2 regions of the Cyanobium sp. WAJ14-Wanaka genome follow, and region 2 is predicted to be linked to the other one. Evidence: predicted binding sites of a transcription regulator. Region 2 holds the regulator's gene; the other holds the start of a gene.

Region 1 (4,014 bases), on a different contig from region 2:
GCCTTCAGCTTTTCAGGGCTATTGGCCTGACCCTCAAATCCTGCCACTGCCAGTTGGGCGGCCTCAAACTCGGCCTCTGCAGCGGATGCATTGATATTGCTGCCCAGCTCGGCTGCATTCACCAGGATGGTGACTTCGTCTGCTTCCACTTCGGCAAAACCGCCCATCAAGGCAATCGAAGACCAGCCGTTGCCATCACGCAGACGCATTACGCCGGTGTCGAGGGCGGCAAGCATGGTCACGTGGCCGGGCAGGATCCCGAATTGGCCGGTGGTGCTAGGCAGGATTACCTCTTCGGCGCTGCCATCGAAAACGCTCTGGTCAGGAGCCAGAACGCGGAGGGTGAGACTCATGGGTGGGGTTCCTCAGATCAACCCTTGGCTTCGGACAGGATCTTGGCGGCCTTGGCCTTGACCTGGTCGATGTTGCCAACGAGATAGAAAGCTGCTTCGGGCAGGTCGTCGAGTTCTCCGGCCAGAATCATGTTGAAACCCTTGATGGTTTCTTCGAGCTTCACGTACTCACCTTTCTGACCGGTGAAGATCTCGGCCACAAAGAAGGGCTGGGAGAGGAACTTCTCGATCTTGCGGGCCCGATCCACGGTGCGACGGTCGTCTTCCGACAGTTCGTCGAGACCAAGAATCGCGATGATGTCCTGGAGCTCCTTGTAGCGCTGCAGAGTCGACTGGACGGCCCTGGCGGTGCGGTAGTGCTCATCACCCACCACGGCGGGCTGGAGCATGGTGCTGGTGGAGTCCAGGGGATCCACGGCGGGATAGATGCCCTTGGATGCCAGGCCGCGGCTCAGCACGGTGGTGGCGTCCAGGTGGGCAAAGGTGGTGGCGGGGGCGGGGTCAGTTAGGTCGTCCGCAGGCACATAGACGGCCTGGATCGAGGTGATGGAGCCCTCCAGGGTGGAGGTGATCCGTTCCTGGAGCATGCCGACGTCGGTACCCAGGGTGGGCTGGTAGCCCACGGCCGAGGGCATGCGGCCTAGCAGAGCCGAAACTTCCGAACCGGCTTGCACAAAGCGGAAGATGTTGTCGACAAACAGCAGCACGTCCTGCTTGTTGGCATCGCGGAAGTGCTCAGCCATGGTCAGGGCCGAGAGACCCACGCGCATCCGGGCGCCGGGGGGCTCGTTCATCTGGCCGTAGCAGAGGGCCACCTTCGACTTGCTGAGGTCCTCGGAGTTGATAACGCCGGATTCCTTGAATTCTTCGTAGAGGTCGTTGCCTTCACGGGTGCGCTCACCCACGCCAGCAAACACGGACACGCCGCCGTGCTCCTTGGCGATGTTGTTGATCAGCTCCTGGATCAACACGGTTTTGCCAACGCCAGCACCACCGAATAGGCCCACCTTGCCGCCCTGGCGGTAGGGAGCCAGGAGGTCGATCACCTTGATGCCGGTTTCGAAAACCGTGGGTTTGGTTTGAAGCTCGGTAAGGCTTGGTGCCGAACGGTGAATAGAGGCGGTTTCAGTGGTTTTGACCGGGCCCTGCTCGTCTACGGGTTCGCCGAGCACGTTGAAGATGCGGCCCAGGGTGGCCTCGCCCACGGGAACGCAAATGGGCGAGCCGGTGTCGAGGGCTTCCATGCCCCGAACCAGGCCGTCGGTGCTGCTCATGGCCACTGCGCGGACGCGGTGGTCGCCGAGCAATTGCTGCACTTCTGCAGTCAGGGCAACGTTCTGACCGGCAGAATTTTTACCCTCAATCCGAAGCGCGTTGTAAATCTTGGGCAGCTTGCCGGCCGGAAATTCAACGTCGAGCACGGGGCCAATGACCTGCCGGACGATGCCTTTGGTGCCGGTGGCGGTAGCAGCAGCCATAAATAAGTAAGACGCAGGGAGCGCACGGCGGGACCATCCCGCCTGAAGCGGCACGACCTTATCACCGCGCCTGGCCGCCCATGGGCGGTTCGGTCAACCGCACAGGACCGGCCTGGTCAGCGGCTCCAGGGCCCCATAGGGTTGGCACTCAGCGGGCTCGAGTGCCAGTTGGCTGCAATCCGTTGCAGCAAGCTGCCTGGCCCGTATCCCTGTGGCGTCTCAGACGTCATGCCGTTGCTCCCGCAATTTATTCATGGCTGCTGTTTCTCTCAGCGTCTCCACGGTCAAGCCCCTCGGAGACCGCGTTTTCATCAAGGTTTCCGAGTCGGAAGAAAAAACCGCCGGAGGCATCCTTCTTCCTGACACCGCCAAGGAAAAGCCCCAGGTGGGCGAAGTGGTGCAGGTTGGTCCTGGCAAGCGCAACGACGATGGCTCCCGCCAAGCCCCTGAAGTGGGCGTGGGCGACAAGGTGCTCTATTCCAAGTACGCCGGCACCGACATCAAGCTCGGCTCCGATGAGTTCGTGCTGCTGTCCGAGAAGGACATCCTGGCCATCGTCAACTGACTTGCTCAGCTGATAGGCACTGACTGATCAAGCTCTTCTGAGTTTGATCAAACCAAGCTTTTTCCCATCCTTTCGATAGATCGCCTTCCATGGCTAAGCGCATTATTTATAACGAGCAAGCCCGTCGGGCTCTCGAAAAAGGCATCGACATCCTTGCCGAAGCCGTTGCAGTGACCCTGGGCCCCAAGGGCCGCAACGTGGTGCTCGAGAAGAAGTTCGGCGCCCCCCAGATCATCAATGACGGCGTCACCATCGCCAAAGAGATCGAACTGGAAGACCACATCGAAAACACCGGTGTGGCCCTGATCCGTCAGGCCGCCAGCAAGACCAACGACGCCGCCGGTGACGGAACTACCACCGCCACCGTCCTGGCCCACGCCATGGTCAAGGCTGGCCTGCGCAACGTGGCCGCCGGCGCCAACGCGATCACCCTTAAAAAGGGCATCGACAAGGCTTCCGAATTCCTCGTCAAAAAGATCGAGGAGCACGCCAAGCCCATCAGCGACAGCACCGCCATTGCCCAGGTGGGCACCATCTCCGCCGGCAACGACGAAGAGGTGGGCCGCATGATCGCCGACGCCATGGACAAGGTGGGCAAGGAGGGCGTGATCTCCCTCGAGGAGGGCAAGTCGATGACCACCGAGCTGGAGGTCACCGAAGGCATGCGTTTCGACAAGGGCTACATCTCGCCCTACTTCGCCACCGACACCGAGCGGATGGAAGCGGTGCTCGAAGAGCCCTACATCCTTCTTACCGACAAGAAGATCGGCCTGGTGCAAGACCTGGTGCCCGTTCTTGAGCAGATCGCCCGCACCGGCAAGCCCCTGCTGATCATCGCCGAAGACATCGAGAAGGAAGCCCTAGCCACCTTGGTGGTGAATCGCCTGCGCGGTGTGCTGAACGTGGCGGCCGTCAAGGCTCCTGGTTTTGGCGACCGTCGTAAGGCCATGCTCGAGGACATCGCCGTTCTCACCAACGGTCAGCTGATCACCGAAGACGCCGGTCTGAAGCTGGAGAACGCCAAGCTGGAGATGCTGGGTACCGCCCGTCGCATCACCATCAACAAGGACACCACCACCATCGTGGCCGAAGGCAACGAGGCTGCGGTGAAGGCCCGCTGCGAGCAAATCCGCAAGCAGATGGACGAAACCGACTCCTCCTACGACAAGGAGAAGTTGCAGGAGCGTCTGGCCAAGTTGAGTGGCGGCGTCGCCGTGGTGAAGGTGGGTGCTGCCACCGAAACCGAGATGAAGGACAAGAAGCTGCGCCTGGAAGACGCCATCAACGCCACCAAGGCGGCTGTTGAAGAAGGCATCGTTCCTGGTGGCGGCACCACCCTGGCCCACCTGGCTCCCGCCCTCGAGGAGTGGGCCAAGGCCAACCTCTCCGGCGAAGAGCTGATCGGCGCCACGATCGTGGCTTCTTCCCTCACCGCCCCCCTGATGCGCATTGCCCAGAACGCTGGTGTAAATGGCGCTGTGGTGGCTGAGAACGTCAAGAACAAGCCCTTCAACGAGGGCTACAACGCAGCTACCGGTGAGTATGTCGACATGCTGGCTGCCGGCATCGTGGACCCCGCCAAGGTGACCCGCTCTGGCCTCCAGAACGCGGCCTCCAT
Region 2 (4,014 bases):
ATGCTCAGCTCGGGCTGTTCGGGGGCCTCGTAGGGGCTGGAAATGCCCGTGAATTCCTTGATTTCGCCGGCGCGGGCCTTGGCGTAGAGCCCCTTGGTGTCGCGCTGCTCGCATACCCCCAGGTCCGCGGCGCAGTGGATTTCGATGAAATCTCCCTCGGCCACCAGGGCGCGGGCCCTGTCGCGATCGGCCCTAAAGGGCGACACAAAGGCCGTAAGCACCACCACGCCCGCATCCAAAAACAGCTTGCTCACTTCGCCAATGCGGCGGATGTTCTCTTCTCGGTCGGCATCGGAGAAGCCCAGGTCTTTGCAGAGGCCGTGGCGGATGTTGTCGCCATCGAGCACGTAGCAGGCCAGACCCCGTTCAAATAGGGCTGAATTGACCGCATTGGCCAGGGTGCTTTTGCCGGAGCCACTCAGGCCGGTGAACCAGAGGATGGCGCTGCGGTGGCCCCGGCGCTCGGCCAGGCTTTGGCGATCCACTGAGGTGTGGTGCCAGGCGATGTTGGTGGAGGCACCCTGGTTGCTGAGCTCGCCGTAGGGGCTCTTGGTCATGGCTGCTGCTGCGGGTGAGTTCGTGGCCGGCATTCTTGCTGGTGGCTCAGCCGCCTGCCTGCTTGGGCCGGTAGCCCGCCTGCTCCAGGGTGTTAAGGGCCAGGGCCACTTGGTCGCCCTGCAATTCGATCAGGTTGTCTTTGAGGGTGCCGCCGGTACCGGCGCTGGCCTTGAGCTGTTTGAGCAGGGTTTTGAGTTCCGCCTCTGGGGCCTCCAGGCCGCTGATGGCTGTCACCAGCTTTCCGCCCTTGCCGGTTTTGGTGCGCTGCACCCGCACCCGCTGCTGGTTTTTGGGCAGCCCGCCGCCAGCCCCACCATTGCCAGCCCCCCCAGCCGTGGGCCGTTTCAGGCTCTCGGCATTGCTGAATTCCTGCCAGCCGCCCTTGGTCATGGCCTTGGTCTGTGTTCTCAAGTTCTTACCCTTACATCACAACGCACCGCAGCCGGTGACCAGCACCTTCCCCTTGACTTCCGTTGATCCGGCAGCCCTGGCCCTGGATGCCCGGCCCAACAGCCTCGGCCGCTATGGCCAGTTCGGCGGCCAATACGTTCCCGAAACCCTGATCCCGGCCCTGGGGGAGCTGGAGCAGGCCGCTGCGGAAGCCTGGAAGGATCCGGCCTTCACCGACCGGCTCAACCACCTGCTGCGCACCTATGTGGGGCGCCCCAATCCCCTCTATGAGGCGGAAAGGCTCACCGAGCATTACCGCCGCGCCGAGGGCGGGCCAAGGATCTGGCTGAAACGGGAAGACCTCAACCACACTGGTGCCCACAAGATCAACAACGCCCTGGGCCAGGCGCTGTTGGCCCTGCGCATGGGCAAAAAACGGATCATTGCCGAAACCGGTGCCGGCCAGCACGGCGTTGCCACAGCGACGGTCTGCGCCCGCTTCGGCCTGGATTGCGTCATTTACATGGGCGCAGAAGACATGCGCCGCCAGGCCCTGAACGTGTTCCGCATGCGCCTGCTGGGGGCCAGGGTGCAACCGGTGACCGCCGGCACCGCCACCCTCAAGGACGCCACCAGCGAAGCGATCCGCGACTGGGTGACCAACGTGGAGAGCACCCACTACATCCTCGGTTCGGTGGCCGGCCCCCATCCCTTCCCAATGCTGGTGCGCGATTTCCATGCCGTGATCGGCGAGGAAACCAAGCGCCAGTGCCATGAGGCCTTTGGCCGCAACCCCGATGTTTTAGTGGCCTGTGTGGGCGGTGGCTCCAATGCCATGGGCCTGTTCCACCCCTTCGTAGAGGATGCCAATGTGCGCCTGGTGGGGGTGGAAGCCGCAGGCGATGGCGTTGCCACCGGCCGCCATGCCGCCACGATCACCGAAGGCCGGGTGGGGGTGTTGCACGGCGCCATGAGCCTGCTGCTCCAGGACAGCGAAGGCCAGGTGCAGGAGGCCCACTCGATTAGCGCCGGCCTCGATTACCCCGGCGTGGGCCCCGAGCACAGCTACCTCAAAACGATCGGCCGGGCTGAATACGGCGCCGTCACCGATGCGGAGGCCCTCGATGCCCTCCAGCTGCTCTGCCAGCTTGAAGGGATCATCCCGGCCCTGGAAACGGCCCACGCCTTTGCCTGGCTGGAGAAGCTCTGCCCGACCCTGGCCCCTGGCACTGAGTTGGTGCTCAACCTGTCGGGTCGGGGCGATAAGGACGTCAACACTGTGGCCGAAAAGCTCGGCGGTTCCCTGATGGGCTGATGGCTGGTTTTCAGGCCAGGAGTCGCTCCAGTAGCTCTGCCACCGAGGCCACCGCAGCCCGGGCGGTGGCATAGGCCATCCGCATTGGTCCCACCAGGGCCACATGGCCCAAGCCCCCATCGCCACTGCGATAGCTGGCCTGAACCACGGCGCACTGGCGCAGGGCCTGGTGGGGATGTTCTGCCCCAATGCACACATTTCCCTGTTGGAGGAGCTGCTGGGGTGCCTCCTCCACCAGTTCGACCAAGGGCCTCAGCTGGGCCGTTTGGCTGAATTCCGGCTGCCCCAGTAGGCCCGCCAGGCCGGTGGCCACGGCCCCGGCCCCATGGCGCTGTTCGGCCTCTGCGTGGGCATCGAGGGCTTGGCGCAATAGGGCGCCGGGACGGCCCAATTGGCGCGGCAGGTTGTTCCAGTCGATCGGCTTGTGCGATGGCCCCTGGAGTTGGTCCGTAACCCAGCGCTCCAGGGCGGCCAAATCACCCGGTTGGTGGCCGGCTAGGGGCAGGTTGAGATGGCTGCTGGCAGCGGCGCCTCCCACCACAAACACCATCAGCCGATCACCCCTGGGAACAAGCCTGAGGGCTTGCACCTGGCCCTCAGGCCGCTGGGGCCTGGTGATCAGGCTCAGTAGGCCCGTGAGGTCGGCTAGGCGCCGGCCGAGGTGCAGTAGTAGATCGTCGAGGGCCGCCCAGGGCAGGCTCAGATCCAGCAATTCCCGCTGCAATTGCAGGGCTCCAGCTCCTGGGGCGGGCAGCAGCTGGTCCACAAAGAGGCGATAGCCCTCCTGGCTGGGGATCCGGCCCGCCGAGGTATGGGGCTGGGTGAGTAGGCCCCGTTGTTCCAGGGCCCCCATCGCCGAACGCACCGTGGCGGGGCTGGCGGCTAGCCCAAAGCGCCGCACCAGGGTGCCGCTGCCCACCGGTTCCACCGTGTCCACGTAGTGCCGCACGGCCATCTGCAGCACTTCCCGCTGGCGAAGCGAGAGGGGGCGCTGGGATGGGGGCCTCAGGGAGAGGGGACGCAGCGGTAGGGCGCTCTGAGACAAGGGGCCCAGGCAACGTGGCTTGCGCAAACAGTAGGAAAGCCCCCTGGGCTGCCGGCTAGTAGCGGGGCACGCTGCGGTCTACTTCGACGCTCCAGGAATCAATGCCGCCCTGCAGGTTCCATACCTGCTCGTAGCCGTGCTGCTCCATCAGCCAGCAGGCGAAATGCCAGCTGCGCACCCCGGCATGGCAGATCACGGCCACCGGTCGCTGCCGATCCAGCTGCTCCTCCAGACTGCCCATCCATTGCTCCGACTGGCTTAGGGGCAGGTGCAGCACCGGGTAGGGGAGGCGGGCCAGGGCCAACTCCTCCATCTCCCTGACGTCCACCAGCTGGATGGGCTCACCGCTCTCCAGGCTTTGCTGGAGTTCCTGGGGCCGGATTGTTTGGGGGCTGGCCATGGGGCAATCGCGCCGGTTCAGGTCAAGATGGACCCATCCTGCTTTGGGCGCATGAAGGCCCGCCCCTTCCTGGCCGTTGTGCTGGCGGTGGCGATTGTGTTGGCAAGCCTCGGTTTTGGAGGTTGGTGGATCGTGCTGCGCCAGTCACCGCTGAAGTTGCAGAACCAGCTGCTGGCGGTGCCCATGGCAGCCCGTTTTGTGCCGCGCCTAACGCCCTTAAGCCTTTACTGGCTCACCGATCCAGAGCAGCCCGTGGTCTATGGCCGGGCCGTGGCGCCCACGGCCCGGCGCCACCAGGCGGCCGCA

Evidence for each region. Region 2 encodes HrcA, which represses chaperone genes, less so after heat shock. Its sites were predicted from a motif close to TTAGCACTCNNNNNNNNNGAGTGCTAA; they were not measured.
Region 1: a site for HrcA is predicted at 1,973-1,999, ahead of groES (co-chaperone GroES). Genes of this name have one in related genera too.

Annotation. Positions count from the first base shown of each region.
Region 1 covers NZ_JAGQAZ010000001.1:1,136,630-1,140,643, reverse strand. Annotated here, with positions in the region: gene atpC (ATP synthase F1 subunit epsilon) at 1-353, opposite strand, end outside; gene atpD (F0F1 ATP synthase subunit beta) at 371-1,831, opposite strand; gene groES (co-chaperone GroES) at 2,085-2,396, shown strand; gene groL (chaperonin GroEL) at 2,486-4,014, shown strand, end outside.
Region 2 covers NZ_JAGQAZ010000002.1:72,647-76,660, reverse strand. Annotated here, with positions in the region: gene cysC (adenylyl-sulfate kinase) at 1-557, opposite strand, end outside; gene KBY49_RS07175 (translation initiation factor) at 604-948, opposite strand; gene trpB (tryptophan synthase subunit beta) at 1,004-2,263, shown strand; gene KBY49_RS07165 (heat-inducible transcriptional repressor HrcA) at 2,274-3,218, opposite strand; gene KBY49_RS07160 (rhodanese-like domain-containing protein) at 3,364-3,708, opposite strand; gene KBY49_RS07155 (DUF3352 domain-containing protein) at 3,760-4,014, shown strand, end outside.